3 regions of the Gordonia sp. VNK21 genome follow, and region 2 is predicted to be linked to each of the others. Evidence: predicted binding sites of a transcription regulator. Region 2 holds the regulator's gene; each other region holds the start of a gene.

Region 1 (10,474 bases), on a different contig from region 2:
CATCTTCTCCGGCGACCGCTTGGAGCCCATCGCCCGGCGCAGCTGGTCGGCCTCGGCGGCCCCGAAACCGGCCACGTCCACCGCCAGCTGCATGAGCTGCTCCTGGAACAGCGGAATGCCCAGAGTCCGGTCGAGGGCCTTGCGCATCGCCGGATGTTCCACGTCCGGCTCCTCGAGACCGTTGCGGCGCCGGATGTACGGGTGCACCGAGCCGCCCTGGATGGGGCCCGGACGGATCAGCGCCACCTCCACCACCAGGTCGTAGAAGTTCCGCGGCTTCAGCCGTGGCAGGGTGGCCATCTGCGCCCGCGACTCCACCTGGAACACACCCACCGAATCCGCCCGGCACAGCATGTCGTAGACCGCGATCTCGGTCAGGTCCAGCTGCGCCAGATCCACCTCGATCCCCTTGTGCCCGGCCACCAGATCGATCGCATAGTGCAGCGCCGAGAGCATGCCGAGCCCGAGCAGATCGAATTTGACCAGCCCCACCGCCGCGCAGTCGTCCTTGTCCCACTGCAGCACGCTGCGTCCGGGCATCCGTGCCCACTCGGTGGGACAGACGTCGGCGATGGGCCGGTCGCAGATCACCATGCCGCCGGAGTGAATACCCAGATGTCTTGGCAGCGAGGCGATCTCACCGGCCATGCCGCGGACGTCGTCCGGCGCCGAATCGGGGACCTTGCTCCACGCATCCTGCTGACCGGGGTCGTACCCCAGCGCCCGCGCCATATCACGCACCGCCGACCGCCCGCGGTAGGTGATCACATTGGCCACCTGCGCGCTGTGCTGCCGGCCGTGCCGGGAGTACACGTACTGGATCACCTCCTCGCGGCGGTCCGATTCGATGTCCACGTCGATGTCCGGCGGGCCGTCCCGCTCCGGGGACAGGAAGCGCTCGAAGAGCAGTCCGGCGCGCACCGGATCCACATTGGTGATGCCCAGCGCGAAGCAGACCGCCGAGTTGGCGGCGCTGCCCCGGCCCTGGCACAGGATGTCGTTGCGCCGGCAGAAGCTGACGATGTCGTGCACCACCAGGAAGTACCCGGGAAAGGTGAGCGTCTCGATGATCGCCAGTTCGTGGTCGATCTGCCGGTACGCCTCGGGCCTCTGCTCGCGGGTCCCGTAACGCTGCCGCGCCCCGTCCTCGGTGAGCCGGCGCAGCCAGGTCGCCTCGGTGTGCCCGTCGGGGACGTCGAAGGGCGGCAGCTCGGGGGCGATCAGCTTCAGCGAGAAGGCGCAGTCGGCGGCCAGCCCGGCGGCGTTCTCGACGGCCTCCCGGTGCGCCGGCAGCAGCCGCACCATCTCGTCGCCGCTGCGCAGGTGCGCCCCGCCGAGTCCGGGCAGCCAGCCGGAGATGGTGTGCACATCGGTGCGGGCCCGCACCGCGGCCACCGCGATGGCCAGCCGCCGCCGCTCGGGACCGGCGAAATGCGCACCGGTGGTGGCCACTGTCGGCAGCCTCAGCTCGCTCGCCAGCCCGGCCAGGACGGCGTTGCGTTCGTCGTCGTCGGACGTTCCGGTGGCGGTCAGCTCGACGACGACGTTCCCGGCCCCGAAACGGTCGACCAGCCCGCTCAGCGCGGTGCGCGCCGCACCGGTTCCGCCGTCGGCCAGCGCCCGTCGCACCGCGCCCTTGCGGCAGCCGGTCAGGATCAGCCAGTGCCCGGCCCCCGCGGAGGAGATCAGCTCCGGGTCGTAACGCAGCAGCCCTTTGCTGCCACCGCTCATGTGGGCGTCGGCGATCACCCGGGAGAGCCGCCGGTAGCCCTCCGCGTCACGCGCCAGCACCAGCAGGTGCTCCCCCGGCGGGTCGACGGCCCCGGCACGCGCGGTATCCCGCTGCAGCGAGAGCTCGGCGCCGAAGACGGTCGGCAGTTCGTACTCCCGGGCCGCTTCGGCGAAGCGCACCACCCCGTAGAAACCGTCGTGGTCGGTCAGCGCCAGCCCCTGCAGATCCAGCCGACGCGCCTCGGCGGCCATCTCCTCGGGCATCGACGCCCCGTCGAGAAAGCTGTAGGCACTGTGCGCGTGCAGCTCGGCGTACGGGACCGTCGAGGTGATCGGCTCGAGTTCCTCGGGCCGATAGCCACCGCGTTTACGCGACCACCCCGGGGCATCTCCCCCGTCGCCGGCCCCTGCGCCGGACAGCGGCGGACGGCCGGAGAGCACCCGCTCCATCTCCGACCAGCTCGGCGGCCCGTTGTTCCAACCCACACATCGATTCTAGAACATACGTTCGATTCCTGTTCGACGTGAATCCGGAGTCCGGATTCGCGCAAGCGACATCAGACGACTTACGGACGTGCCGACCGAGCGCACACTATGTCGGCCCGGTCTGTGAGAACCTGTTCGGGTGACGAGCTACTTGGTCACCGGCGCCGACGGACTCCTCGGCCGCCGGGTGCTGGCCCGACTACTGGCCCGCGGCGACGACGCCCGGGTCGGCGCACTGGTTCCACGCAGCGGTCTGCCCGCGCTGGCCGCCGTCACCGACACCCTTCCCGACGGCGACCGGGTCGTGACGGTTCTGGCCGACGACGACACCGGCGCCCCGCCGGCCGATCTGGCCGATTTCGGCCCGCTCGACCACCTCGTCCACCTCGACGTGCTCGACGATCCCGCCGCCGACGCGGCCACCGTTCAGGCGGTCAACGCCGATGCGGCCGCGACCCTGGCGTCGTTCGCCGCCGAGCACGGCGCCGTCTTCCACCTGCTCTCGTCGGTCGGCGTGGCCGGCGACCATCAGGGCCCGTTCCGGGAGACCGACTTCGAGCTGGGCCAGAACTTCGCGAATCCGTGCCAGCGCAGCTTCTTCGACGCCGAACTCGCCGTCCGGCAGACCCCCGGACTGCGCTGGCGCAGCTATCGCTGTTCGACGATCGTCGGCGACAGCGTCACCGGCGAGATGGACGAGCTGTGCGGCCCCTACTACTTCCTCGGCCAGGTGAGTCTGCTCGACCGGCTGCCGCGCAAGCTGCCGGTGCCGTGGCCGGATCTGGGTGAGCTGAATCTGGTCCCCGTCGACTACGTGGCCGATGCCCTCTCGGCTCTGCTCGAGGCCGAGCCGGAGGCGCAGCAGCGCGTCTACCATCTGGGAGATCCGCAGCGCCGCAGCCTGTCCGAGGTGACCAATGCGATCACACCGGACCACGACGCCCGCACCTTCGATGCTCTGCCGCGGTCGCTGGCCCGTCCGCTGCTGACCCTGACCGGGCAGGGCGCCCTGCGCACCGGCCGCGATCTGGTCGCCCAGCAGCTCGGTGTGCCGCCGGCCGTGCTCGACGTGCTGGCGCTGCCGGTGCACTTCGACCCCGCGGCCACCGCCGAACTGCTCGAGCGCCGCGGAGTGAGGCTGCCCCGGATCGAGGACTACGGGCCGCGGCTGTGGCGGTACTGGGCCGAACATCTGGACCCGGCCCGCAACCGGCGCGACGACCCGCGCGGTCCGCTGGTCGGCAAGGTCGTGGTGATCACCGGCGGATCCACCGGCATCGGCCGCGCCACCGCCCGGATGTGCGTGGCCCGCGGGGCACACGTGATCCTGGTGGCCCGCGACGCCGACAAACTCACCGAGACGGTCGACGAACTGTCCGCCGAGGTCCCGAAACCGGGTCTGCCGCTGGGCACCGTCAGCTGTTATCCGGCCGATGTGACCGACGAGGACGCGGTGCGCACCCTGGTCAAGTCGATCATCGCCGAACACGATCACATCGACATCCTGGTCAACAACGCCGGCCGGTCCATCCGCCGGGCGGCGACGAACTCTCTGGACCGCTCGCACGACTATCACCGCACCATGGCGGTGAACTACTTCGGCGCGGTCTATCTGACCCTGGCCGTGCTGCCGCACATGATCGAGCGGCAGGCCGGCCATGTCGTGAACGTTTCGACGGCGACGACCCAGACCAGGGCGCCGCGTTTCGGGGCGTACGCTTCGAGCTATGCAGCCCTGGAAGCGTTCACCGACGTGACCGCGGCCGAGACCCTGTCCGACCACGTCACCTTCACCACCGTGCGGTTGCCGTTGACCCGGACCAAGATGATCGCCCCGACCGCGGTCTACGATTCCGCTCACGGGATCTGGGGTGTGGACAAGGCCGCGGCCCGGATTCTGCACGGCATGATCGACCGGCCGGTCCGGAGCGGCTCGCGGTTCGGCTCGCTGGTCGAATGGGGCCACCGGAGGGTGCCGCGGCTGACCACCCGGATCCTGCACCAGACCTATCTGATGCTCGGCGAGTCGGCGGCCGCCCTGCACGGGCGGGCCGAGGAACCGTTGAAGGATCCGGCGGTGTCGTGACCGAGACTCCGTACCTGTCGATCGACCGCGAGCGCATGGAACGGAACATCACCGCCATGGGCCATCGGGCCGCCGATCTGGAGCTGGCGTTGCGCCCGCACGTCAAGACGCACAAGTGCATCGAGATCGCCGAACTCCAGATGTTCTCCGGGGCTACCGGTTTGACCGTCGCCACCATCGGCGAGGCGGAGACCTTCGCCGACGCGGGCTTCACCGATCTGTTCATCGCCTATCCCCTGTGGTTGTCCGACGAGAAGGCTGCCCGGCTGTCGGCCCTGGCGGGCCGGACCCGGCTGCGGGTGGGCGTCGACTCGGCGGCCGGTGCCCGCCGGCTGGCCGAAGGTCTCGCCGGCACCCCGGTGGAGGTGCTGGTGGAGATCGATTCGGGCCAGCATCGGACCGGGGTGCCCCCGCGGGAGGCGCGTGCCGTCGCTGCGGCGGCGGTGGCCGCAGGTCTGGAGGTGGTCGGCGTGTTCACCTTTCCCGGTCACGGTTACGGTCGCGGTGCGGCCCGGCAGAAGGCGGCCATCGACGAGTCCCGCACGCTGGTGGGCGCGGCCGCCGCGCTGCGCCACGCGGGAGTGACGCCGCGGGTGATCAGCGGGGGCTCCACCCCGACGGCCCAGTACGCCGACTTCTCGGTGCTCACCGAGATCCGTCCGGGCGTATACCCGTTCGGCGACGCCCAGCAGCTCGAACTCGGCACGTGCGGCTTCGACGATGTGGCGCTGACGGCGGTCTCCACCGTGGTCAGCCGCCGCCGGAACCGGATCGTGCTCGACGCGGGCAGCAAGGTGATCGGCGCCGACCGGCCGGCCTGGGCCAGCGGCTTCGGCCGACTGCTCGATCATCCGGAGGCCCGGATCACCTCACTGTCCGAACATCATGCCGTCGTCGACTTCCCCTCCGGCGCAGCACTTCCCGAGGTGGGCGAGGTGCTGCGGGTGATCCCGAACCACGTCTGCACCGCGGTCAACCTCGCCGACGAACTGCACCTCGACGACGGTCAGGTGTGGCCGGTCGCCGCCCGCGGCGCCAATTCCTGAGGCGCAGGCTCTCGGAGGACTCCGGCGACCTCGTCGGTCAGTCGAGGTCGGTGAAGTGCTCCACCTGCGGCGGGGAGGCGAAGAACGGGCCGATGGCGCCGCGCCAGGTGGCGAAGCTCTCGGCGGCCCGGAAGTCCTCGTGCGCCTGGACCGAATCCCATTCGACCATCAGGATGAAGCGGGTCGGGGTCTCGATGCCGCGGGTCATCCGCACCGACCGGCAGCCCTGCGCGCCGGAGATCACCTCGCGGACGCTCTGGTAGGCGGCGGCGAAGCCGTCGGGGTCTGTCACATCGAAAATCGCCACTTCGAGAACCATGCGGGAAGCCTATCGCCTCGACCCGTGCCGTTCACTCGTAGATGCCTTCCACCTGCCAGCGGCCACCGCGGAAGCACAGCAGCAGCGCCCGCGAGTCCTCCAGCAGCACCTGGGTCCGGGCCATCACCGCGGCGCTGCGCACCCCCGGGTCGGTGCCGTCGTCGATGCCGAACGGCCACGGTCCCGCCCACCAGTCGATCCGGTAGTCGTGCCGGGTCGAGCGCACGATCACCGGTTCGGCGGTGAAGGCCCCGCGGCCGGTGACCCGCACCGGATCGCCGGCCGCGTCGAACAGTTCGGCGTGACCGGCGAGCAGCCGGGCCGGCCACGGCCGGGCGATCCGGTCCGGCCAGGCCGCCCCGGCCGGCCGCTCCGGCCGCAGTTCGTCGCCGAAGGTCACCAGGTCCACCTGTTCACCCGGCCCGCGGCCGCCACTGGCCACCGGCACCCGCACCGCACGCTCGCCGAGCAGCCCCTGCACCCGGGTGAGGGCCCGGCGCGCCGGATCGCCCAGTCCGGTCCGGCCCGGACCACCGCGCGGCAGCCCCTCGCCGGCCAGCGCGTACTGCAGCGCACCGGGGTCGATCACCTCCACCGGCTCGAGCAGCAGCCGCGCGATCGGCGAATCGGGGGCGTCGACACTGCCCGCCGACAGGGTGAGCCAGCCTTCCAGCTGCCAGCGCACCCGGTCGGCGGTGGCCTCCGGGGTGAGCGGTTCGGCGCATCGCCAGGTCCGCGAATGACGTTGTCCGCGTTCGGTGATCGCCTGCACCGTCAGCCGGGTGCAGGCCAGCGACGCCGACGACAACCGGACGTGCAGCTCCTCGGCGAGCCGCCGGCCGAGGAAGGCGGCGGCGTCGATCCGGTCGATCGGCGGGTCACAGTCGTGTTCCACCTCCAGCCCGGGAGGGATCGGTGCCCGGCTGGGCCGTCGCCCCGGTTCGGCGCGCGCCAGGCGGTGCGCGACCGCCGCATCGGCGGAGAACCGGGATGCCACGTCGGCCGGATCCAGGGCGGCGAACGCCCCGAGCGTGCGGACCCCCAGCCGCCACAGCAGATTCACCAGGTCGTCCCGGCCCGGCCCGGACAGCGACGGCTCGACCACCAGATCGGCCACCGGGCGTCCGGCCAGGAAGTCCGCATCCGTTCCCGGCGGCACCACCGTCCCGGTGCGGGCGGCCAGCACCGCGGTGAAGAGCTCATCGGCGGTGCCCACCCGGCCGGCCACCCCGCACGCGTCGACCGCCGAAACGATCTCCTCGGCCAGTTCCTCCTCACCGCCGAAGTAGCGCCCGGCCCGATCGGCGGCGATCACCATCAGCCCGGGCCGCAGCACCTCGGTCATCGGCACCACCGCGGACACCGCGGCCACCACCGGCTCGAAGAACCGTCCGTCGCGGCCCGGATCGTCGGGCGCCGCCGTCAGTTCCGGGCACAGCGACTGCGCCTGGCGTTTGCGCATGCCCCGGCGCACCCCCGCCCGCCGGGCGGCGGCCGAGCAGGCGGTCACGCGGCCGGACCCGAGCACCGCGACGGCGTCGCCGCAGTCCGGGCCGAGGGCGGCCGCCGCGGCCACCGCCGGCCAGTCCGGGCACCACAGCGCCAGCACCCGCCCGCTCAATTGGCCACCGCCAGCCGTACGGCGGGCTGCCCGGCGGCAGCGACCGCGACCAGACGATCGTTCTCGGTGAGCGCGCACCGCGTGGACCGCGGTGCCAGACCGGCCCCGCCGATCCGCACATCCATCTCCAGCCCGCCGATCCGGCCGTAGCCGCTGCGCCGGGCCGGAACATGCCGGTAGCCGGACACCTCCGCCTCGATGCGCACGGTGGCGCCCGGCCAGCAGCCGGGCGGCCCCACCACCATCAGCGTCGACGACTGCCTGCGGGCGCGGCCGGTGAGCACCCGGGCCCGCGACGGGGTCACCGAGTCGACGGCCACCAGCACCAGGTCGATGCCGTCGAGCAGGACCGAGGCCACCTCCAGCCGGTCCACGCCGGGTTCGTCGACCACCGCGATCCGGTCCAGCTGCGCACCCAGGTCGGCGGCGACGGCCAGGTTCAGCTGCGGCAACCCCACCAGCGCCGCGGTGGCACCGGTGGCGCTGACCGCCGCCAGCAGCGCCGCCGGCATACTGGCCGCCCCGCTCACCTCCACCACGCTGCCCGGGGCCAGCCCGCGGCGCGGCAGCAGCCCGGCGATCGGCTCGGGCACCGGCAGCACCGCCGGGGCCGCTCCGGGCCCCGCCGACAGGCCGGCCAGCTTCCGGCGCAGCGCTGCCACTGTCATCTGCTTGTCGGATACTTCTTCACGTCCGGAAGCCTGTGCTTCCGTCTCTGGACATTGTGGACCGGTCATCATGGCACTCCCCTCACCTGCAGGTATTCGACTTTTGCGGCAGGGAAGATGCCGACTGAAGCCCATCGAACTACTGTTCGAAATGCTAACTCCCGACTCTGACACGGGTCAATCGGCGGACGCCGAACAGGTAGATTCGGGTCATGCCCGCCCGTCTCTTGCCAGCAGTGATCGTCGTGCTGTCCATCACCACGATCGTGCTGACCACACTCGGCTGGTTCACCCTGCGCCCGCTCGGCCCCGAATCCGACGTGTCCTGGAACAGCTTCGGTTCCGGCGACTTCGCCATCGCCGAGGCTCCCGACGCCCACGGCTGGCTGATCGTGCTGGCCTGCGTGGCCGCGATCGTCGTCGCCCTCTGCTCGTGGCTGCCCTCGCTGGCGCCCTATCGCCGGACGTCACTGGTGGTGATCGGCGTCGGGGCGCTGGCGGCGTCGATCATCCCGATCACTGTGATCGCCAACCCGGACTGGTATCTGGACGATCTCTTCACCGCCCTCGGCGAACCCGACCGGCAGACCGGCCTGCCCGCCTCGGAGTTCATCGGGATGCCGGTGGTGGCGTCGACGCTGGCACTGCTGCTGCTCCTGGCGGTCACCGCCTTCGCCGCGGCCGTCCTCGCCCCGGCCATCGCCCCCGATCAGCCCGCCCCCGTGCGCACCGAGGACCCCAGCGGAGCCGTACTCTGACCATCGTGGCCGATCCTGCGAAGAACACCACGAACGAGTCCCCGGTGAACCGGCGGCTGTACGTCTACGCGATCGTCATGCTCGCGCTGACCGTCGCCGCCGTCGCCGCCCTGCCGTGGATCAGTGTGCGTTCGGGGTTCGGCGGAGTCTCCTGGAACGGTTTCGGCTCCCAGAACATCAGCGGCTCGGCCGAGGACACCCTCGACGCCTCGCCCGGCGGGCCCGGCTGGCTGCTGCTGGTGACCGCCATCGTCGCGTTCCTGGCCGCCGTCTCCTATCTGGTGCCGGCCACCCGCGGCTACACCCGGTCACTGCTCTGGGTGGCCGCGATATGCGCCCTGGGCACCACGGCGGTCCCGATCGCGGTGCTCGTCTCCCCCGACTGGTACACCGGCGATCTGCTCGACCAGTTCGGGGGCGGGATGCTGAACGCCCGCGACTACCTGTACACCCCGGTGGTGGTGGTCGAGGTCCTGCTGCTGCTCGGACTGGCGGCGCTGTGCTGGTTCGCCGCCACCACCCTGTCCGACGACGACCCGTCCGAGGACTCCTCCCCGGCGGACGACCGGGTCAGTCCAGCTGACGATTGACCGCCCACCGGGTGAGCGCATTGCGGTTGGACTGCTGGGTTTTACGCAGCACGTTCGAGGCGTGCGTCTCGACGGTCTTGACCGAGATGAACAGTTCCTCGGCGATCTCCCGGTAGGTGTAGCCGCGGGCCAGCAGCCGCAGGACCTCCAGTTCCCGCCTGGTCAGCGAGTCCAGTTCCGGGTCGAGTGCCGGCTCGGGCACCGGGGAGCGCCCGGTGAACGAGTCCAGCACGAACCCGGCCAGGCGCGGTGAGAAGACGGCGTCGCCCTCGGCCACCCGGCGCACCGCGTCGGCCAGTTCCGCACCGGAGATGGTCTTGGTGACGTAGCCGCGCGCCCCGGCCCGGATGGTGGCGATCACGTCGGCCGCCGCGTCGGAGACCGACAGCGCCAGGAACACCGGGGCCTGCGAGCCGAGCGCATCGGTCACCCCGCGCAGCACGGCCACGCCGCCGCCGGCCGGCATGTGCACGTCCAGCAGCACCACGTCCGGGTCGGTGTCGACGATCCCGCTCACCGCCTCGGCGACGGTGCCGGCATCGCCGACCACCTCGAGTCCGTCCTCGGCGGCCAGCTCGGCACGAACCCCGGAGCGGAAGACGGCGTGGTCGTCGACGAGAAAGACCCGGTAGGTCATGAGATCTCCTGTGTCTGGGTGGGATCGTATCGGGCTGGATCGCGCTGGGCGGGATCACGGCGGTGGCCGGGCGCGGTGCGCGGCAGGGTGAGGGTGACATTGGTGCCCTTGCCCGGTGCCGAGCGCAGCGCCGCCGCCCCGCCGGCCCGTTCCATGCGCGCCCGGATGGAGCCGGCGATGCCCTGCCGGTCCGGGTCCACCTGTTCGGGATCGAAGCCGCGGCCGCGGTCGCGGACGAAGACCTCCACCTGCTCGTCGGTCACCTCGCAGTAGACGTCCACCTTGGGCGCACCGGAGTGTTTGGCCGCATTCACCAGCGCCTCCCGGGTGGCGGCCACCAACGACGACGCCGCGCGCGCCCACTGCTCGTCGCGCAGTTCATCGCCGGTCACGTCGCCGACGGTGACCGCCTCGATCTCGGTGCCGTAGGTCTCCTCCACTTCGGCGGACAGGGCGGCGACGGCCGCGGCCAGCGATTCCCGACGCTGCGCGGGATCGCCGAACAGCCACGCGCGCAGCTCGCGCTCCTGCC
Region 2 (10,474 bases):
GACTGTCGCGCGCTGCTGCGCGGCCCCTCGAAACTCGTCGCCGACGGGACTCTGCGCGCCGACTGGACGGTGCGCTGACCGGCGCCGCGGCCGGAATATTCGGGTGACCGGCACCGTTGGGCATGAGACCATGGGAGCCGTATGACTGAATCACCAGAAATCACCGATCCGACCACCGGCGAGCTCCAGCTCGACGACCGCGCCTCGCTGCAACGCGTCGCCGGTCTGTCCACCGAACTCACCGACGTCACCGAGGTCGAGTACCGGCAGCTGCGCCTCGAGCGCGTCGTCCTCGTGGGCGTCTGGACCTCCGGCACCGCCGCCGAGGCCCAGGCCAGCATGTCCGAGCTGGCAGCGCTGGCCGAGACCGCCGGATCGCAGGTCCTCGAGGCGGTCATCCAGCGGCGCGGCAAACCGGACTCGGCCACGTACCTCGGCTCCGGCAAGGCCGCCGAACTGCGGGAGATCGTGCTCGCCTCCGGTGCCGACACCGTGATCTGCGACGGCGAACTGACCCCGGCACAGCTCACCGCACTGGAGAAGGTGGTCAAGGTCAAAGTGATCGACCGGACCGCCCTGATCCTGGACATCTTCGCCCAGCACGCCACCTCCAGAGAGGGCAAGGCGCAGGTCTCGCTGGCCCAGATGGAGTACATGCTGCCGCGCCTGCGCGGCTGGGGCGAGTCGATGTCCCGGCAGGCCGGCGGCCGCGCGGGCAGCAACGGCGGTGTGGGTCTGCGCGGTCCCGGCGAGACAAAGATCGAAACCGATCGGCGCCGCATCCGGGAACGGATGGCCAAGCTGCGCAAGGAGATCCGCGGCATGAAGACCGCGCGCACCGTCAAGCGTGCGGCCCGCCGGCGCGGCGGCGTACCGGCGCTGACCGTCGTCGGATACACCAACGCCGGCAAGTCGAGCCTGGTCAATGCGATGACCGGCTCCGGTGTGCTGGTTCAGGATGCGCTCTTCGCCACCCTCGATCCCACCACCCGCCGTGCCACCCTGGCCGACGGCCACGAAGTGGTCTTCACCGACACGGTCGGCTTCGTCCGGCATCTGCCCACCCAGCTGGTCGAGGCCTTCCGGTCCACCCTCGAGGAGGCCGTCAATGCGGATCTGCTGATCCACGTCGTCGACGGCTCGGATGCGTTCCCGGGCAAGCAGATCTCCGCGGTCCGGCAGGTCCTGGGGGAGGTCTTCGCCGAAGACGGGATCGATGCGCCGCCGCCGGAGCTGCTGGTGATCAACAAGATCGACGCCGTGGACGCGGCCACCCTGACCGCCCTGCGCGGCGAGTACCGGGATGCGGTGTTCGTCTCGGCCCGCACCGGTGAGGGCATCGCCGAGCTCTTCGAGCGGGTCACCGAGTTCGTCGAGCGCGGCGATGTGGAGGCGGTGCTGGCCGTGCCCTTCGACCGCGGTGAGGTCATCGCCCGGCTGCACCAGAGCGCGCATGTGCTGGGCACCGAGCACACCGCGGACGGCACCCGGATCCGGGTCCGCATGCCGGCCGCGCTGGCCGGCGAGTTCACCGACCTGGTGGTCGGCGGCGCGGCCTCGCTGGGCTGACGACGGCTGCTGCTGACAGTTCACCGGCCCATCGAAGCGATGGGCCGGTGAACCGTCGCGGGTGCTACTCCGCGTCGAGGTCCTTCTCGACCAGCGCGGCGATCTGGTCGACGGCGGCCTGATCGTCGCTCTCGACCACCACGCTCGCGCCCTTCTCGGCGCCGAGCGTCATGATCATCAGGGCGCTGCCGGCGTCGACCGGCTCACCGCCGGCCACGGCCAGGGTGACCGGGGTCGACAGCGCCGAGGCCGCTTCGGCGATGACGGCGGCGGGGCGGGCGTGCAGGCCGACGGCCGAGCCGACGGTGACGGTGGTGCTGGGCATGGGTTTCCCTTCCATCGTGAGTGAGTGGGACGGTCTGCGTCCCGCTGGCTGAAATCTATTACGCGGCGACCGCCGGTGCGGCCTCCTCGACCGGCGCGGCGCGCCGGAACTGTTTGGCGGCGATCACACCGACGGCGGCGACGACGGTGCCGACGGCGAGCGCGATCAGGAACTTCCACCAGGTGCCGTTCATGGCGAACAGGACGAAGACGCCGCCGTGCGGGGCGCGCAGCTCGGTGCTCAGCCACATCGCCAGGCCACCGGTGACCGCACCGCCGAGCATCATCGGCGGAATCACCCGCAGCGGATCGGCGGCGGCGAACGGAATCGCACCCTCGGAGATGAACGAGGCGCCCAGCAGCCAGGCGGCCTTCCCGTTCTCGCGTTCGGGCGTGGTGAAGGCGTGGGGGCGCAGCACCGTCGAGGCCAGCGCCAGGGCGAGCGGCGGGACCATGCCGGCCGCCATCACCGCGGCCATGATCTCCCACTGCGCGCTGCCGGCATCGCTCAGGCCCAGACCCGCGACGGCGAAGGCGTAGGCGGCCTTGTTCACCGGTCCGCCCAGGTCGAAGCACATCATCAGACCCAGGACCACGCCCAGGACGATCTTGGAACTGCCCGACATCGAGTTGAGGCCGTCGACCATCTGCTCGTTGAGCCAGCCGAGCGGACGGCCCAGGAAGATGTACATGATGCCGCCGACGATGAGCGAGGCGCACAGCGGTATCACCACCACCGGCATCAGACCGGCCGCCCAGCGGGGCAGTTTCAGGGTGGTGAACCAGAGGGTGACCGCACCGGCGAGCAGACCGCCGAGCAGACCGCCGATGAATCCGCCGCTCACCGCCAGCGAGACGGCGCCGGCCACGAAACCGGGGGCGATACCGGGCCGGTCGGCGATGGCGTATGAGATGTAGCCGGCCAGGACCGGAACCATGAACGCCATGGCCAGCGAGCCGAGGGCGAAGAAGACCGCCCCGAGGTATTGCAGGAGTCCGTCGGGCGGCAGATTCCACAGGGTGTTGTTGAGGGCGTAGAAGTACGCGTCGTTCATCGAGCCGCCGGTGCCGGCGATCGAACTGCAGCCGTCCGGATAGACGACCTGCCCGTCGGTGATCGTCTGCGGCGCGCAGACGGTGGTGTTGGAGATCTCGTAACCGCCGAACAGGAACCCCAGGGCCATCAGCAGACCGCCGGCCGCGACGAACGGGATCATGTAGCTGACCCCGGTGAGCAGGGCCTGCTTGAGGCGCCCGCCGAAACCGACCCCGGAGGCTGCGGATTCGTCGCTCTCGCCGTGTCCGTCGGAGGTGACGCGAGCGGCGTGCGGATCGTCCGCGGCGGCCACCGCCTCGGCGATCATCGCGTCGGGCTCGTTGATGCCGCGTTTGACGCTCGAGGCGATCACCGGCTTGCCGGCGAAGCGGTCGCGGCCCTTGACCCCCACATCGGTGGCGAAGATGACGGCCTCGGCCCCGGCGAGCTGCTCGGCGGTGAACGGGGTGGTGCCCGATGAGCCCTGCGTCTCGACCGCCAGCTCCACGCCCGCGCGTTCGGCGGCCAGTTTCAACGCGTCGGCGGCCATGTAGGTGTGGGCGATGCCGGTGGGGCAGGCGGTGACGGCCAGCAGGTGCCTGACCGGGGCCTGCGTCTCCGGCTCGTCGGGCGACGACGCCGCGGCGGCCGCCTCGGCCGGTGCCGGTGTGGCCGGGGCGGGGGAGACGGCGCCGTCGACCAGGGTGACCACCGCGGCGGCGTCGGGCGCGTCACGCAGGGCCTGCACGAACTCCGGGCGGACGAGGGCACGGGCCAGCGAACTCAGCAGCTTCATGTGCTCGCTGCCGGCCCCGTCCGGGGCGGCGATGAGGAAGACCAGGTCGGCCGGACCGTCCGGCGCGCCGAAGTCGGCCTTCGTGCTCAGCCGGGCGAAGCCCAGGGACGCGGTGGTGACTCCCGCGACGCGGGCGTGTGGGATGGCCAGGCCTCCGGGCAGGCCGGTGGGGGATTTGCTCTCCCGGGCGACGGCCGCGTCGATGAGCGCCTGGGGATCGGTGGTCCGGCCGTGGTCGGCGAGCACACCGGCCAGGGTCGTGATCACCGACGTGGCGTCGGCGCCGGCATCGACGTCGAGCACTACCAGCTCGGTGGTGATGATCGGTTCGGACATCGCAACTTCCTTCGGACGGGGGATTCTGGGGGGTCAGGACAGTCGCCGCACCGTCACCGCGGACGGATCGGTCTGGCCGGGAGTCGGTGGGGTGGTGCCGGGCAGGGCGGCGGCGGCCGAGCCGTAGGCCACGGCTGTCGCCAGCAGCCCTTCCGGGCCCGCGCCGCGGCTGTGCGCGATCAGGTAACCGGCCAGGGACGAGTCACCGGCGCCGACCGTGCTGCGCACCTGAATCCGCGGCGCGGTGGCCTGCCAGGTGCCCTCCGGCGTGGTCAGCAGGGCACCGGCGCCGCCGAGCGTGGTCAGGACGGCGCCGCCGGTGCGGGCGGCGAGCGCCGCGGCGGCGGTCACCGCGGCCGACGGATCGCCGGCGGCGGCCTGCGCCTCCATCGCGGCGCCGTCGGCACCGGTGAGCCAGGCCAGCTCCTCGGCGTTCGGTTTGAGCAGTGCGGCCCCGGCTTCGGCGGCGGCGGCCAGCGGTGATCCGGAGGTGTCGACGGCGGTGCGGACCCCGCTGCCGGTGAGCCGGCCGATGATCCGGCCGTACCAGTCCAGCGGCAGTCCCGGCGGCACCGAGCCGCACAGCGCCAGCCAGCCGGCGTCCTGAGCGGCGGCCAGCACCTGATCGGTCAGGGCGTCCACAGCGGCGTCGGTGAGGGCCGCCCCGGGCTCGTTGATCTTGGTGGTGGTGCCGTCCGGTTCGACCACCGTGATGTTGGTGCGCACCGGTGCGGACACCGGAATGGTGCGATACGGCAGTCCGGTCTGGTCGAGCTGGTTCAGCAACGGGTCGCCGTCGGCGGCCGGCAGCAGGGCCAGCACGTCCAGTTCGGCGGCGGCCACGGCGCGGGCGACGTTGATGCCCTTGCCGCCGGGCTGGCTCTGCGAGCCCGCCGCCCGCAGCACCTGGCCGCGGCGCAGTTCGCCGGTCAATTCGATGGTGCGGTCCACACTCGGATTGGCCGTCACGGTCACGATCATGCGATCACCACTTCGATGTCCCTGGCGGCCAGCTCGGCGGCGAAGGCCGCGTCGATGCCGCGATCGGTGATGAGCACGTCCACCTCGTCGAGGTCGCCGAAGCTCACCAGGTCTTCCCGGTTGATCTTGGAGGAGTCGGCCAGCACCACGACGCGATCGACGGCGGCGATCATCGCGCGTTTGACCGCGGCCTCATCCGGATCGGGTGTGGACAGGCCGTGCCGCACGCTCAAGCCGTTGGTGCCGAGGAAACCGACGGAGAGCCGCAGCCGGCCGAGTTGCTCGATCGTCGCCGTACCGACGGCGGCCTGGGTCTTCGGACGCAGCCGGCCGCCGGTCATCAGCACCTCGCGGCGCTGCGCCCCGGCCGAGCAGGCGTCGGTCAGGGTGGCGGCGATGGGCAGCGAATTGGTCACCAGGGTCAGCCGGGTGTCGGCGGGCTGCGCCGCGGCCAGAGCGGAGGCCGCCTGGTGTGTGGTGGTGCCGGCGTCGAAGAGGACGGTGCCACCGGAGGGCGGCAGCAGTTCCAGGGCCGCGGCACCGATCGCCTTCTTCTCCGGCTGGTGCGATCGCTGACGGGCGGGCAGGTCGGCCTCGTCGACGATCACCCCCACGTCGGTGCGGACTGCGCCGCCGTGCACCCGGGTGACCTGACCGGCCTGGGCCAGTACGGCCAGGTCGCGCCGGACGGTCTCACCGGTCACGTCGAAGCGGTGGGACAACTCGGCCACGGAGACCCGGCCCCGCTCGCGAACCTCGTTCGCGATGGCCTGCTGCCGTTCCTCCGCGTACATTCCACCGTCCTGAGTAGAGTCCTGGTTGACGGGGTCCCGTGCCCGAATCAACACTGTCACATCTGTATTTACATTGATTTCTGTGGAAATGTGCGGTTTTCCGCCGACTCGCTGAACGAAAGGCCCAAGAGCATGCAGTCCGTCGATCCCGCGCACACCTACGGCGCCGACCCGGTCGTCACCGGCACTCCGGTCGTCGCCGGACTGGCCTACGGTCCGGTCATCCGGCCCGGCGACCGGCCCGAACCGGACCTCGGCGACGCCGCCACCATTCCGGAGGACGACCGCGACGCGGAGAAGGAACGGCTGGCCGCCGCGGCCGACACCGTCGCCGGGAGGTTGACCGAGCGGGCCTCCCGCAGTTCCGGTGCGGCGGCCGAGGTGCTGGCCGCCACCGCGGGTCTGGCGAAGGATCGGGGCTGGCTCGGTGCGGCCGGCAAGCTCATCGGAGACGGCACTCCCGCCCCGGCCGCCGCCGCCGCGGCCACCGAGCAGTTCGTCGAGATGTTCACCAAGGTCGGCGGTCTGATGGCCGAGCGGGTCACCGACCTCAAGGACGTCCGCGATCGCGTCGTCGCGGAACTGCTGGGCCTTCCCGAGCCGGGTATCCCCACCCCCGACGTCCCGTCGATCCTGTGCGCCGACGACCTGGCGCCGGCCGACACCGCAGGTCTCGATCCGGGCCGCATCATCGCGCTGGCGACCCGCCTCGGTGGGCCGTCGAGCCACACGGCGATCATCGCCCGCCAGCTCGGCATCCCGTGCGTGGTGGCCATCGCCGATCTCGACCAGGTGCCCACCGGTGCAACGGCTTTCGTCGACGGAGGCCTGGGAACGGTGGGGGTGAATCCGGATGCCGAGGCGGTCTCGGCGGCCGCCCGCGCCGCCGCCGAACTGGCCGAGCGCGCGGCGGCGTGGCGCGGCCCGGGACGGACCGCTGACGGCCACGAGGTGCTGATCCTGGCCAATGTGGCCGACGGTGCGTCCGCGCGCAGCGCGGCGGAGCCGGGAGTCCTCGAGGGCGTGGGGCTCTTCCGCACCGAGCTCGCCTTCCTCGACCGTGCGGACGAGCCCTCGGTGGCCGACCAGGCCGAGCTGTACCGGGAGGTCATCGATGCCTTCCCCGGGCAGAAGGTGGTGATCCGGACCCTCGACGCCGGCTCGGACAAGCCGCTCAAGTTCGTCGACCATCGGGACGAGGCGAATCCGGCGATGGGGGTGCGCGGCAACCGCATCATCGCGCTGCACCCGGAGATCCGCGAGCACCAGCTCGACGCGCTGGCGCAGGCCGCGGAGGGCGACCGGGCCACCCCCTGGGTGATGGCCCCGATGATCGCCACGGTGGCCGAGGCCCGGGAATTCGCCGGCCAGGTCCGCGCGCGCGGCATGATCCCCGGTGTCATGGTGGAGGTGCCCTCGGCGGCCATTCAGGCCGACAAGATCCTGGCCGAGGTGGACTTCGTCTCGATCGGCACCAACGACCTGACCCAGTACACGATGGCCGCGGACCGGATGTCCCCGGAACTGGCCTCGCTCACCGATCCCTGGCAGCCGGCCGTGCTCAGTCTCATCGAACGCGTCGGTGCCGCCGGCGCCGCCCAGGGCAAACAGGTCGGGGTGTGCGGCGAAGCGGCCGCCGATCCGCTGCTGGCCTGCGTGCTGGTGGGCCTGGGCGTGACCTCGCTGTCGGCGGCCGCGAAGGCCGGGCCGGCCGTGGGTCTGCAGCTCGGCTCGGTGACGCTCGACCAGTGCCGGGCCGCCGCCGCTGCGGCGACGGCCGCGGACAGCGCACAGGCGGCCCGGGACGCCGCGCGGACCGCGCTGAGGAACTGAAATCCTGACGGACTGAGGGACTGAAGTCCTGACGGACTGAGGCCCTGACGCGCGCCGCCGTCAGACTCGGCGCATCACCGTGACCACCTTGCCGAGGACGGCGGCGTCGTCGCCGGGGATCGGCTCGAAGTGCTCGTTGTGGGGCATCAGCCAGACGTGGCCGTCGACCCGCTTGAAGGTCTTCACGGTGGCCTCGCCGTCGATCATCGCGGCGACGATGTCGCCGTTCTCGGCCACGTTCTGCTGGCGGACCACCACCCAGTCGCCGTCGCAGATGGCCGCGTCGATCATCGACTCGCCGACCACCCGGAGCAGGAAGAGCGAGCCCTCTCCGACGAGCTCCTTGGGCAGTGGGAAGACGTCCTCGACTGCCTGCTCGGCCAGGATCGGCCCGCCCGCCGCGATCCGGCCCAGCACGGGGACGTACGCCGGTGCGGGCAGCTGATCGTCGGATTCGGCGACCGCCGCCGCGCCGCCGGACGGCGGGGTGCGGTTGTCGTCACGGACGTTGACCGCCCGCGGACGGTGAGGATCGCGTTTGAGCAGACCGCGGCGCTCGAGGGTGCGCAACTGGTGGGCCACCGAGGACGTGGAGGTGAGGCCGACGGCCTCGCCGATCTCGCGGATGCTCGGCGGATAGCCGCGCTCACGCACCGAACTGCGGATGTACTCGAGCACCTCGCGCTGCCGCTGGGTCAGTGAGGCTTCGAGGGTGGCCGTCGACAGCTCCGGACCGTCGGCACCGGCCGGGATATCGCTGTTGCTGGGACCGTCGGTCATCGTGCGTCCTCTCCTGGTGGTGATATCGCCAATCTAGTCGGCTCGGTCACAGATTTCAAACAATTGTTCGACGTGTTGCAGACAATGTCCGAGGGGTGGTGTTTACTATCGAACAAGAGTTCATCGAACACCTGAACGATAGGAGAAGGCGATGACGCAGAGCGTGCTCCACCGCCCCGCACAGACCTCGGGATCGGCTGTCGAGGCCGTCATGACCTGCGATGTTCCCCGTGTCGCCGGCCCCGCGCCGGTGCGCCGGACGGACGTCGAACAGCCCTGCCGGCCGACCGGACGCCGGCTCGAACGGCGCCGCGGAACCGCCCGCACGGCCCGGATGTCCCCCGACCGGGGGACTCGCGGGGGCGGTATGGATGTTCGATCGGCGGATTCGAACACCGCGCCGCCGGTGCGTGCCGCGGTGGGCCGCCCGGTGCGGCCGTCGGCGCAGATCGTGCGGCGCCGGCGCTGGGCCGCCGGACTGCTCGCCGGGGTGGTGCTCGCCGGGCTGGTGTGGGTGCTGGCCCTGGTCGGCGGCCAGGCGCAGGAGGCCGCCACCGGTACGCCGAGCGTCACCGAAGTGGTGCACGTGCGCAGCGGGGAGTCGCTGACGGCACTGGCCCGGCGGATCGCTCCGGATCTGCCGCCGTCCGGGGTGATCGATGTGGTGCGGGAACTCAACGATCTCTCCTCGGCGGGACTGCGTCCGGGGCAGGCCCTGGTGGTGCCGCGGTACCGCTGAGGCCGCGGAACCGGGAGGGGAGTGCCATGCGCTGCGCCGGGTGCCGCACGGGTAGGCTGGAGGCCATGCGCTGCCCGTTCTGCAAGAACGACGACACCCGAGTAGTCGACTCCCGCGCGTCCGACGATGGGCTGGTCATCCGGCGCCGGCGATCCTGCAGTGCCTGCGGGCGCCGTTTCACCACGGTCGAGTCCGCAGTGCTGGCCGTGGTCAAACGCAACGGGGTCACCGAGCCGTTCAGCCGCGAGAAGGTGATGAAGGGGGTTCGCCGGGCCTGCCAGGGCCGCGCGGTGGACGAGGACGCCCTCGCCAAACTCGCCGAAACCGTCGAGGACGCCGTCCGCGCCTCCGGATCGGCCGAGATCCCGAGCAACGAAGTGGGACTGGCCATCCTGGGGCCGCTGCGCGAACTCGACGAGGTGGCCTACCTCCGGTTCGCCTCGGTGTACCGGTCGTTCGACTCGGCCGACGACTTCCAGCGCGAGATCGACGATCTGCGGCGTGACCGCGCCGGACGCACACCGGCGAGCTGAGTCCGGCCGTCGGGCGGTCAGCGGAAGGCGTCGATCTCCTTGACGACACGCTTCTCCGAGATCGGCCCGTCGGTGCCGAGCTGCTGCGCGAACAGACTGACCCGCAATTCCTCGATGGGCCAGGCGATCTGCTCGCTGAGCGCCTGCTGCCGGCCCTCGGGCAGTTGCGCCAGCCGCTGATTCCAGTGCGCGAAGACGCGGTCCAGCACGGCCATGCCGGCCGCGTCTCGTGCCGTCGAGCCGGGCAGCGACTCCAGTCGCAGCCGTGCGGCCTGCAGATAGCGTGGCAGGCTGCGCAGCCGGCGTAGCGGGGTGAGTGCGACGAAGCCGTCGAAGACCAGTTCGCCGAGCTGCTCGGCCACGTCGTCGGCGGCCGCCGAACCGGATCGGGCGTCGATCGCCCGGCGCAGTTCGGTGGTCTCCCGCAGTGCGGTGACCGCCAGCAGGAAATACTCGGGGGCGGCCTGGCGGACCACCGGTGAGAGCTCGTCGCGCAGTGCCGCGAACTCCCGTGGCTCGCGCAGCCCGGCGACCTCGGGACGTCGGACCAGTTCGTCGGCGATGGCCCGGCGGGTACAGTCCGCCAGCAGAGAGTCGTTGTCCGGGTAGGGATTCTGGCTCAGTGCCAGCTTGTCGGCCGGCGGCAGGCCGTTGACCAGCTTACGGCTCGGCGGGCTGATCGCGATCTCGAGAAGCACCTGGACGGACGCCGCCACCCCCGCATCGCGGGTCGCGGCCGAGGTCCGGGCGAGC
Region 3 (10,474 bases), on a different contig from region 2:
CCGCTTCGCAGGCCGATCGTCTCGCCGCCGCTTCCGTCCGGCCCTGCACCGAGCCTAGGACGTGTCCGGCCCGCCGGAGCGGTCTCAGGCCTGCAGCTTGAGCTTAGGCGCCGGGTGGGCCGATCGCGGCACCTGTCCGTGCTGCAGCAGCCAGCCCCCGATGGTGGAGAACAGCGGCGCCGCGGACTGTCCGCCGCTGCCGTCGGAGCTGCGCACCGGATTGTCCATCATGATGCCCACCACGTAGCGCGGATCGTCGGCGGGTGCGATGCCGGCGAAGGTGATGTTGTAGCTGGACTTGGAGTAGCAGTTGCACGCCGGATCCACCTGCTGGGCGGTGCCGGTCTTACCCGAGGTCTGGTAGCCGGCGATCGCCCCGGTGGCGCCGGTGCCGTTCTGCACGCCCGTCGGATCGTTCTGCATGACCGCCCGGAACATGTTGCGGACCGTGGTGGCCGACTGCGGACTCACCACCCGCACCGACTCGGGCGCCTCGAATCCGGTGCCGTGCAGACCGTCGGCCGGCACCAGGATGCGCGGGGTCACCCGGACCCCGTCGTTGGCGATGGCCTGATACATCGAGGTCATCTGCAGCAGGGTCATCGACAGACCCTGCCCGATCGGCAGGTTGGCGAACGAACCGCCGGACCACTGGCTCAGCGCGGGCACGTTGCCGCCGCTCTCACCCGGAAGGCCGATGCCGGTGCGGTGACCGAGCCCGAACTTGGCGAGCATGTCGGCGAAACGCTTCTCCCCCACCCGCTGCGCGAGCATCAGGGTGCCGACGTTGGAGGACTTGCCGAAGATCCCGGTGGTGGTCAGCGGCAGCGTCCCGTGCTGCCAGGCGTCGTTGACCGTGATGCCGGACATGGCGATCGAGCCCGGCACCTGCAGTACCTCGTCGGGAGTGGTCAGCCCGGCCTCGATCGCCGCCGATGCCACCACCAGCTTGTTCACCGAGCCGGGCTCGAAAGGCGAGGTGACCGCCCGGTTGCCGGTGTCGACGTCGTCGTCCTGCTCGTCGAGCGGACGGTCCGGGTTGAAGGTGGTGTCGTTGGCCATGGCCAGCACTTCGCCGCTCTTCGCGTCCAGGACCACCGCCGAGACGTTCTGGGCGCCGGAGTTCTTCTTGGCCGCGTTCACCTGGCTCTGCACGAACCACTGGATGTCCGAGTCGAGGGTGAGGCGGACGGTCTTGCCGTCGATCGCCGGATGCACGTTGCGCATGCTGCCCGGGATGATGGCGCCGTCCTGACCTCGATCGTAGGTCTGGGTGCCGTTCATGCCGGCCAGGATCGGGTCGAGCGAGGACTCCAGGCCCATCGCGCCGTTGCCGTCGTAGCCCACGTCGCCGACCACATTGGCCGCCAGCGAACCGCCCGGGTACACCCGCACGCTCTCCGGGTCGGCACCCACCTCCGGGAACTCGTCGGTGATCCGGCCGGCGAGATCGGGCGGGATGGACCGCGCCAGGTAGACGAAGCCGGTGTCCGAGCTCAGTTTGGCGAACAGATCCTGCTCGCTGATCGAACCGCCGAGCGCCTCGGACACGCCGGCCGCGATCTGGGCGAGCCGGGTGGGCACATCCGGCAGTTCCGGATTCTTCTTGTGCTCGGTGTCGATGGACTTGCGGACCGCCTTGGGCAGGAAGGTCAGGGACCGCGCCTCGGCGGTGTAGGCCAGCGGTCGGCCCTCGCGGTCGAGGATGGCCCCGCGCTTGGCGTACAGGGTCACCTTGTCCGAGCGCTGCTGCGAGGCCTGCGCGGAGATGCTGCCGGCGTTGAGCACGTTGACGTAGACCAGCCGGCCGGCGACGGCCAGCGCGAGCACCAGGATGATGATGCCGAGGATCCGCTGACGTCCGACGAAACGGGCCTCTCCGGGGCTGGAGAAGCCCGTGACGGCACCGTCGACGGGTGGGGGGTCACCGGGAGTCTCTGTGCCGGCGCCACCCGCCGGCCAGCCGTCGCGGCGGCCTGCGGGCCGCTGTGGCGTGGCGGTCCGGCTCATAGACGTCCATCCTCCACTGGATCAGCGCTCCTGCGGCGCATTGCGCCCCGGCGTGGCGGCGCTTGACGGCAGCACATTCGGCGCCGGCGCATCGGGCTCGGCGGATTCGCCGGATTCGCCGGGCTGCTCGCCGGCCGGTGCCCGGCCGGAGGTCCGGTCGCCGGTCGACTCGGTGCCGGACGCTTCGGTGCCGGGCGACGACTCGGTCCCGGAGGTTTCGGTGCCCGAGGACCGGCGGCCGTCGCCGAGTTCGGATCCGCCGTTGAGACCGGTCGAGTCGTCGACCTTGGTGCCGTCGATCTGCGAGACGGGGTCGGGCGCCGGGTTCAGCGAGTCCATCCGCCGGCCCGTGACCGGGTCGAGCGTGCCCTGCAGCCGGGCCTTGCCGTCGGCGCCGACGACCATCTGCGGGGCGCCGGCGACCGGCACCATGCCGAGCTTGCCGGCCTTGTCGGACAGTTCGGGCGCGGAGTTGCCCGAGTCGTAGGTCTTCTTCAGCTCGTCCCGCTTGTCCGAGAGCGACTGGTTCTCGGCCTTGGCGGCGGCCAGCGCATAGGCGTCCTGCGCCGACTTGGTGGACAGGTACAGGGTGATGGCCAGGGCGCCGACGACCAGGGCGACCAGAGGCAGCACCAGCGGCATGGCCCGCAGCCGGGCGAACAGGCTCTCGGCCTCGGCGGCCGCCTTCCGGCGGCCGGCGGCCAGACTGCCGGTGCCGCGCCGCACCCGGCGCTCGCCGGTCTGCTCGGCGGCGCCGCTGCGCGTCCGGCGTTCGCCTGCGGCCGGACGGCGACGGGCGGCCCGGTCCTCGTCGGAGGTGGTGGTCGAGCGATCGTCGAGCAGGGTCATCGCCGGTTCCTCTCTCCTGGGCTGGCGACCGGGGCGGGGCCCGGGGCGATCCGTTCGATCGCCCGGACCCGCACCGGTGCGGATCTGGGGTTCTCTGCGCGCTGCTGGTCGTCGGCCTGTTCGGCGCCGCGGGTGACCAGCGCGAAGCGCGCCTGCGTGCCGGGCAGGTCCACCGGCAGTCCGGGCGGGGTGGTGCTGCGGACGGCGTCGGCGAAGTCCCGCTTGACCAGCCGGTCCTCGAGGGACTGGTAGCTCATCACGGCCAGACGGCCGCCCACTGCGAGCAGATTCAGTGCGGCCGGAATCACCGCGCGCAGCGAGTCGAGTTCCCGGTTCACCTCGATGCGCAGCGCCTGGAAGGTCCGCTTGGCCGGGTGGCCGCCGGTGCGCCGGGTCGCGGCCGGGATGGTGTCGTAGAGCAGTTCGACCAGGCGGGCGCTGGTGGTGAACGGCGCCACGGCCCGCTCGCGCAGTACCGCCGAAGCGATCTTCCCGGCGAAGCGTTCCTCGCCGTACTCGCTGAGCACCCGCGCCAGCGCCCCGTGGTCGTAGGTGTTGAGCACGTCTGCGGCGGTCAGCTCGTCGTCGGCGTCCATCCGCATGTCCAGCGGTGCGTCCACGGCGTAGGCGAAGCCGCGGTCGGCCTGGTCGAGCTGCATCGAGGAGACGCCGAGGTCGAGCAGGATCCCGTCGGTCTCGTCGAGGCCGGCCTCGGCGGCCACCCCGCCGATCTGGTCGTAGCGCGCGTGGTGGGTGATCAGCCGCCCGCCGTAGCCGGCGAGCCGCTCGCCGGCGATGGCCAGCGCGTTCTCGTCCCGGTCGATGCCGTGCACGGTCAGGCCGGGCAGCCGCTGCAGAAAGTACTCGGTGTGTCCGCCGGCGCCGAGGGTGCCGTCGATGAGCACCGCGCCGGTGCCGTCTGCGGACTGCCGGGTCAGCGCCGGGGCCAGCAGCTCGAACATCCGCTGGGCCATGACCGGGATGTGGCCGTGTTCACCGCTCACGGACTCGCCGTTCATGCTCACCTCCGGTCCGGCTGTCGATGGCACGGCGCCGGGTGCCCCGGCCGGCCGCGCACTGGTGGTCGTGCCTGAGGCGGCACGGTTGGAGAACTGGACTGCGGTGAGTCGGGGTCCCCGCCCGATCCGCACCTGGCGTTGGGGAAGTACGTCAGGGGCGATCGGGCCGAGGCCTCGTCTCACCGCAGCGGCCCAGTTCTTCAATTGACTAGAGAATCGCGTCCAGCGCTGCCGAGCCGGCGGCGGCGTAGGCATCCTCGAACTGGCTCTGGTAGGCCTCCCAGCGGGCGGCGTCCCAGATCTCCAGGTGGTCGTACTGCCCGGTGACGACGCATTCCTTGGCGAGCTTCGCGTAGTCGCGGAACTCGGCCGAGAGGTTCACCCGGCCCTGTCCGTCGAGCTTCTGCTCGTCGGCGCCGGCCAAAAACAGCCGGACGAAGGCGCGGGCCTCCGGATCGTTGCGCGATGCCTTCGCCGCTTTCTCGGCGATGACGTCGAACTCCTCAGCCGGATACACCGACAAGCTGAAATCTTGGCCTCTGCTGACCACGACCCCTCCTGACAGTGCCTCGCGGAACTTGGCGGGCAGTGTGAGCCGCCCTTTGTCATCGAGCTTGGGCGCGTAAGTGCCGACGAAACGAGCCACGCCGACACCTCCTTGCCCCGTACCGATCCGCGGATTCCGGATTCCCGTGGACCAGTGACTGCAAGATTACCCCACTTTCCTCCACTTTCCACCCCAATCACCCCACCCCCTCCCCCTTGATGACTATTTATGCAGGTCAATGCGGATTACACGAACGCAATTCTCAGGAAAGTCGGCATCCTAGGAACGGCGTGTTGCCCGCATAGATGAGAAGAAACACCAGTTAAGTGGCAGAAGTTGCACCTCTACCTCGCCAAGTGGGGAGAAGTGGGGAACCCGGGTGGGGAGAAGTGGGGCGACCCGGTGGGGCGCTGTGGGGACCGGGCGTCCGGGCGGGAGCGGCCGGCCCCTCCGGACACGACGAAAAGGCCGCGGCCCCTCCCGTTCGGGAGGGGCCGCGGCCTGTGATCTGTGCTGTTAGAAGCCGTCCTGGTGGAACCGCTTGTTGAATCGCTCTTCCATCCGGCTGCTGAACGATCCACGATCAGCCGCCGGGCGCGATCGGCCGGACGGCTTGGCGCCGCCACCGGCGCCCTGCTTGGCGCGCGGACGGATCAGCAGGAGCAGTCCGCCGACGAACATCAGCAGGAAGCCCACCAGGCTGACGATCTTCAGACCGCCGACCTCGATGTCCACCATCAGTCCGCCGACCAGCAGTGCCAGGCCCACCACGATCAATGCGGCGGCCTGTATGCGGCGCCGTGTGGTGACACCGCCCACGCGCTGCTTAGTCACCGCCGAGGCGAACTTGGGATCCTCCGCGTACAGCGCGCTCTCAATCTCGTCGAGCATCCGCTGCTCGTGCTCCGAAAGCGGCACCGGCACCCTCCTTATTTCCTCGGCGACGACGAACGGCGCGAACCGCCCGCTCTCCTCCATGATAGGAGCTTGCCGGACTCTCGACCACCCACTTGCCCGTTCCGTACGACACCCCGGGCGCGAATCGCCCGTCCATCACGCCCCCAGCGCCGAAGACACCCCGCCGATATGCCCCTGTTCGTACGACAGCAGGGTGGCGTCGGCGGCGTCCAGGAACTCCATGGCGCGGCGTTCGACACGCGCGCACAGCGTCGGATCCACGGTGCGTACCAGGCCGGCCTCGACGTTAGAACGCATCTGGGACAGTCCGCCGAAGTACTCGGCCAGCTCCGCATACTCCGGGGCCACCGCCTTGATCCGGCTCCACGCATCCCGCGCATCCCGGCGTCGCCGGACCGGTCCGGGCGGCTCGTGAACGGCAAGCACCGCACCCGCGGCCCGGATCGCGGCCAGATAGAACTGACGGAAACGCTCGGCACCGTCGTCGTGCACCCCGGCCGCCTGATCGAAGAGGGTCTCCGCCCGCTCGAGCAGATCCCGGCTGCGCCCGATCACCCGCGGATCGGGTTCGGCCCGGTTCACCGCCCGCCGCGTCGTCGCCGTCGTCCGTGTGGTCGCCATCGCCGTCGCTCACCTCGCTCCTGTTGCTGCTGCACCAGAACGTCTCACAGGCCTCTGACATTTCGGCGGGACGGCGCCGCGGGAGCCGAGGGTGGCGGGGCGGCGGAGCCGGTGTCTTCCCCACCGGATCCGCCGCCCACAGTAATCGAACTGCAGTTCGATAGGCTCCAGGGTAGACCCACTCCCCCCTGTCCGGGCAAACGCCGATTACGCTGTGCTCAATCGCTGCGGGTTCTCAGCAGATTCACCGACCGCCGAAGGAGGACGCCCGTGTCCGTGCGCCTGACGCCGCTCCCTGCGGCCGACGCGGACATCTGGTTGCAGCCGGCCGTCCACACCTACGTCACGGCGATGAACTATCCGCGCGGCACCGAGTACAACCGGCTCGCCCTGTGGCGTGAGCACCTGCGGCGGCCCGGCTGGACCGCGATCGGCGCCGTCACCACCGTCAGCGCCGCCGAACTGCTGCGGCCGGCCGTCCGCCGCCTGCGCGTGCAGGCCCCGTGGGCGCCCGGCGAACGCGACGTGCTCGTCGGTGTCGCCTACGGCTACACCGGGGCCGCCGATCAATGGTGGAATCAGCAGTTGCGCACCGGCATGAGGCTGGCCGGCTGGACTCCCGAGGAGGCGCAGGCGGTGATCAGCGACTACTTCGAGCTCACCGAACTGCACGTGCATCCGCTGGCTCAGGGACAGGGCACCGGCGAGGCGCTGCTGCGCCGCCTGCTCACCGACCGCCCCGAGTCGCAGGTGCTGCTGTCGACCCCGGAGGTGACCGGCGAGGCGAACCGCGCCTGGACCCTGTACCGCCGGCTCGGATTCGGCGACGTGCTGCGCCACTTCAGCTTCCCCGGCGACCCGCGGCCGTTCGCCTTCCTCGGTCGTTCCCTCCCGTTGCCGCCCGGGTCTGGCACGATGTGAGCGTGACCCAGCCCAGACGTCTGTTCCGCCCGGCTCTCCTCGCGCTGGCCGCTCTGCTGGCCCTGACCCCGCTGCTCAGCGGCTGCCTCACCCGCTCGGAGAACGTCGGCGATCTGTTCTCCGGCGTCGTCGTGGTCGCCGCCAGCCCGGCGACCGGCCCCACCCCGCCGACCTTCGACGTTCCGGCGTCGCTGTCCGGCGCGGTCGCGGTGTACGACTTTCCGGAGACCGACGATGGCAGCGCCCCGGCCACCGACGGCCCGGCGGGCGACAAGACCGGCTCCCGGCTGCGGTTCACCGATCTGACCACCGGCCAGTTCTCGCAGCTCGGCGACATCATCGCCAGTGCCCTTCCGGACGGCAACACGGTGGATCTGTCGGCCAGCCGCAGCGGCGACATCGTGCGGCTGCGCGGCGGCACCAACCTCACCGCGCTGCCCGCCGACAACTACTTCGTCTCGATCACCGTCGAGTTCGCCGGTCCCATCGTCGCCACCAACGGCCAGCAGGGCGCCGACGACTCGGTCACCTGGACCCCGCCCGGCGGCGGGAACGCCGAGTTCATCGCCGACGCGGAGTACGCCGATCCGGCGACCGCCGCCGTGCCCAGCTGGACCTGGTTCGTGGTGATCATCGCGCTGCTGGTGGTCCTGCTCATCGCCTGGCTGGCGTATATGACCCGGGACCGCTCCCCGCGGCCGGGCCGCCCCCGTCAGGTCAGGGAGACCGGCGACGTGGTCCGCGATGCGGTGAAGTCGGTCGTGGCCAAGACCACCGGCCACGCCGACGGCCCGGACGGTGACACCTCCACATCGGACGATTCCACATCGGACGCTTCCTCCTCGGACACCTCCACGAAGGACCGGGACGCGTCGGACAGCGATGCGCCGGACAGAGATGCGCCGGACAGGGATGCGCCGGACGGGGAGGCACCCGGGACCGGGACGGCGGACCCGAACGCGGACCGGTCGGCCTCCGCCGACCGCTGAGACCGGGCCGGACTCAGGCCGGCTGCAGCGCGCCGCGGGTGTCCACACCGACGCGCTCGAGCACCTCGCTGGTGGCCTTGGCGAAGTTCAGGCTGCAGAAGTGCAGGCACGGTGCGCCCTCGTCGATCAGCCGCTGCGCCATCTCCGTGCACAGATCGATGCCGACGGCCCGGACCGCGGCGCGGTCCTCCTCGGGGCCGTCGCCGGCCGCGGTGACCAGCCGCTCCTCCACCGCCGGCGGCAGCACGCTGCCCGAGAGCGAGACCATCCGGCGGGCGCTGGCCAGCGAGGTGATCGGCATCAGCCCCGGGATCAGCGGTTTGGCGCCCTGCTCGGAGTCGGCGGCCACCACACGGTCGCGCAGACGCAGATAGAACTCGACGTCGAAGAACACCTGCGTCACCGAGTACTCGGCACCGGACCGGAGCTTGCGCACCAGATTGCCGGTGTCGGCGGCCAGGTTCGGGGCGCGATGGTGCCCCTCGGGGAACGACGCCACACCGGTGTGGAAATCACCGAGTCCGCCGATCAGCTCGACCAGTTCGGAGGCGTAGTGCAGTCCCTCCGGGTGCGCCACCCACTGCCCCAGCGGATCCCCGGGCGGGTCGCCGCGCAGAGCGAGCAGATTGGTGATGCCCTTGTCGGCGTACGCGCCCACCAGACCGCGCAGTTCGGCGATGCTGTGATCGACCGCGGTCAGATGCGCCACCGTGGTCAACGTGGTCTCGGTGGCCAGCTCCCCCGCGATGCGCACGGTGCGGTCGCGGGTCGAGCCGCCGGCGCCGTAGGTCAGCGACACGAACGCCGGATTCATCCGCTCGAAGATCCGCACCGCGCGCCACAGCCGGGCCTCGTCGGCCTCGGTCTTCGGCGGGAAGAACTCCACGGAGAACGGGATAGGCCCACTGTGCGGCAGTGCCAAACGCTCCACGACGGAGGCACCTGCAGCGGCTGCGGGGGTGGTCACGGCGGGTACGGCGGCATCGTCGGTGGGGAAACTCACATGCCCGATCATACGGATGCGGTACGCGCCGAAGCACTTCCGCGTGGGATTTAACGCAGCCCCGCCGCCCGGCTTGACCCGGCCGTGGCCGTATGGTCCACGAACTGCGGTGAGCGGTGCCGAGAGGCGTCGTGCGGGCCGGTACCCTCAGGGGCGTGTTGACTCTCCAGCAGGTACCCGGCGCCGTCGACGACGTGCTGGCCGAGTTCTTCGGCTCCGTGGCCGGTCCGCTGGAGGAGATCTACCCGGCGGTGGCCCAGACCGGCGCCGCCCTGGCGGACTTCGTCCTCGGTGGCGGCAAGCGGGTGCGGCCGCTGTTCCTGTACGCCGGCTGGCGGTGCGGCAGCAGCGAACAGTCCGGCGGTCCGACGGCCCCCGGGGAGCCGGCCGATCCGGCGACCGTCCTGCGGGTCGGTGCGGCCGTCGAACTGGTTCAGGCGTGCGCCCTGGTGCACGACGACATCCTCGACCGGTCGGACACCCGGCGCGGCCGTCCCACCGTGCACCGGGTCTTCGAACAGGCCCACCGCGAGCACGGCTGGTCCGGCGATGCCGCCCACCACGGCGCATCGGTGGCGATCCTGATCGGCGACCTGGCCCTGGCCTGGGCCGACGATCTGGTGCACGGCTACCGGCCGGCCCCGCATCCGGCACCGGCCCCGCTGCCGTCCGGTGTCCCGGCCCTATGGTCCCGGATGCGCACCGAAGTCCTGGGCGGACAGCTCCTCGACATCGTCAACGAGGCCTCCGGCGACGAGTCCATCATGGCCAGTTACCGGGTGATGGAGTACAAGACCGCCGCCTACACGGTGGCACGGCCGCTGGAACTCGGTGCGGCACTCGCGGTCTCGTCGACCGGCCTACAGCAGGACCTGCACCGGATCGGTACCGGGCTGGGGCTGGCCTTCCAGCTGCGCGACGATCTGCTCGGCGTCTTCGGCGATCCCGCGCAGACCGGCAAACCGTCCGGCGACGATCTGATCGCCGGCAAGCGCACGGTGCTGCTCGGGCTCGCGCTCGCCGAGGCCGCCCCCGCCGACGCCCAGCGCCTGCGCGAGCTGCTCGGCCGGCCGCTCGACGACGCCGAACTGGCCGCCGCCCGGGCAGTGCTGGTCGAATCGGGCGCCGTCGCCGAAGTGGAACGGCAGATCGCCGGACACCGGGACACCGCGCTGGCGCAGATCGCCGAGCTGCCGGTGGACGCCGCCGCCCGCGCCGACCTCACCACCCTCGCCCACCAGATCACCGACCGGACGAAGTGAGTCCGGCCGTGATCTCCTCCCGCGGCCCGCAGCGCCGCGCCGTCGTCATCGGCGCCGGACTCTCCGGTCTGGCCGCGGCCGCCGCCCTGCGCGGGGCGGGCTGCGCCGTCACCGTCCTCGAGGCCACCGGCGCGCCGGGCGGACTGGTCCGCACCGAGACCGTCGACGGTCACCGCTTCGACACCGGCGCAACGGTTCTCACCATGCCCGGCCTGATCGAGGAGGCCCTCGCACCGCTCGGCGTGCCGGCGGCCCGGGTACGGGCGGCGCTCGCGCTGCGGCGCGTGGACCCCGGCTATGTGATGAATTACGCCGACGGCACCAGTCTGCGGGTC

Evidence for each region. The regulator LexA, encoded in region 2, represses DNA repair genes until DNA is damaged. The targets are predictions, from matches to a motif close to CGAACANNTGTTCG.
Region 1: ACJMNC_RS09825 (error-prone DNA polymerase) is a predicted target of LexA. The motif match lies at 2,229-2,242, and genes of this name have one in related genera.
Region 3: ACJMNC_RS11270 (SAV_6107 family HEPN domain-containing protein) is a predicted target of LexA. The motif match lies at 6,111-6,124, and genes of this name have one in related genera.

The regions. Positions count from the first base shown of each region.
Region 1 is NZ_JBJURU010000007.1:203,078-213,551, forward strand. Features, by position in the region: gene ACJMNC_RS09825 (error-prone DNA polymerase) at 1-2,217, opposite strand, end outside; gene ACJMNC_RS09830 (SDR family oxidoreductase) at 2,357-4,303, shown strand; gene ACJMNC_RS09835 (alanine racemase) at 4,300-5,349, shown strand; gene ACJMNC_RS09840 (antibiotic biosynthesis monooxygenase family protein) at 5,387-5,668, opposite strand; gene ACJMNC_RS09845 (DNA polymerase Y family protein) at 5,700-7,289, opposite strand; gene ACJMNC_RS09850 (hypothetical protein) at 7,286-7,957, opposite strand; gene ACJMNC_RS09855 (hypothetical protein) at 8,170-8,715, shown strand; gene ACJMNC_RS09860 (hypothetical protein) at 8,721-9,305, shown strand; gene ACJMNC_RS09865 (LuxR C-terminal-related transcriptional regulator) at 9,286-9,942, opposite strand; gene ACJMNC_RS09870 (PspC domain-containing protein) at 9,939-10,474, opposite strand, start outside.
Region 2 is NZ_JBJURU010000001.1:269,521-279,994, reverse strand. Features, by position in the region: gene dapF (diaminopimelate epimerase) at 1-78, shown strand, start outside; gene hflX (GTPase HflX) at 142-1,569, shown strand; gene ACJMNC_RS01400 (HPr family phosphocarrier protein) at 1,634-1,894, opposite strand; gene ACJMNC_RS01395 (fructose-specific PTS transporter subunit EIIC) at 1,953-4,061, opposite strand; gene ACJMNC_RS01390 (1-phosphofructokinase family hexose kinase) at 4,095-5,042, opposite strand; gene ACJMNC_RS01385 (DeoR/GlpR family DNA-binding transcription regulator) at 5,039-5,836, opposite strand; gene ACJMNC_RS01380 (phosphoenolpyruvate--protein phosphotransferase) at 5,969-7,669, shown strand; gene lexA (transcriptional repressor LexA) at 7,730-8,449, opposite strand; gene ACJMNC_RS01370 (LysM peptidoglycan-binding domain-containing protein) at 8,817-9,188, shown strand; gene nrdR (transcriptional regulator NrdR) at 9,254-9,721, shown strand; gene hrpA (ATP-dependent RNA helicase HrpA) at 9,739-10,474, opposite strand, start outside.
Region 3 is NZ_JBJURU010000009.1:61,986-72,459, forward strand. Features, by position in the region: gene ACJMNC_RS11245 (peptidoglycan D,D-transpeptidase FtsI family protein) at 85-2,010, opposite strand; gene ACJMNC_RS11250 (hypothetical protein) at 2,032-2,859, opposite strand; gene rsmH (16S rRNA (cytosine(1402)-N(4))-methyltransferase RsmH) at 2,856-3,878, opposite strand; gene mraZ (division/cell wall cluster transcriptional repressor MraZ) at 4,087-4,524, opposite strand; gene ACJMNC_RS11265 (DUF3040 domain-containing protein) at 4,942-5,343, opposite strand; gene ACJMNC_RS11270 (SAV_6107 family HEPN domain-containing protein) at 5,479-5,964, opposite strand; gene ACJMNC_RS11275 (GNAT family N-acetyltransferase) at 6,235-6,885, shown strand; gene ACJMNC_RS11280 (LppM family (lipo)protein) at 6,888-7,874, shown strand; gene ACJMNC_RS11285 (methylenetetrahydrofolate reductase) at 7,888-8,877, opposite strand; gene ACJMNC_RS11290 (polyprenyl synthetase family protein) at 9,033-10,139, shown strand; gene crtI (phytoene desaturase family protein) at 10,148-10,474, shown strand, end outside.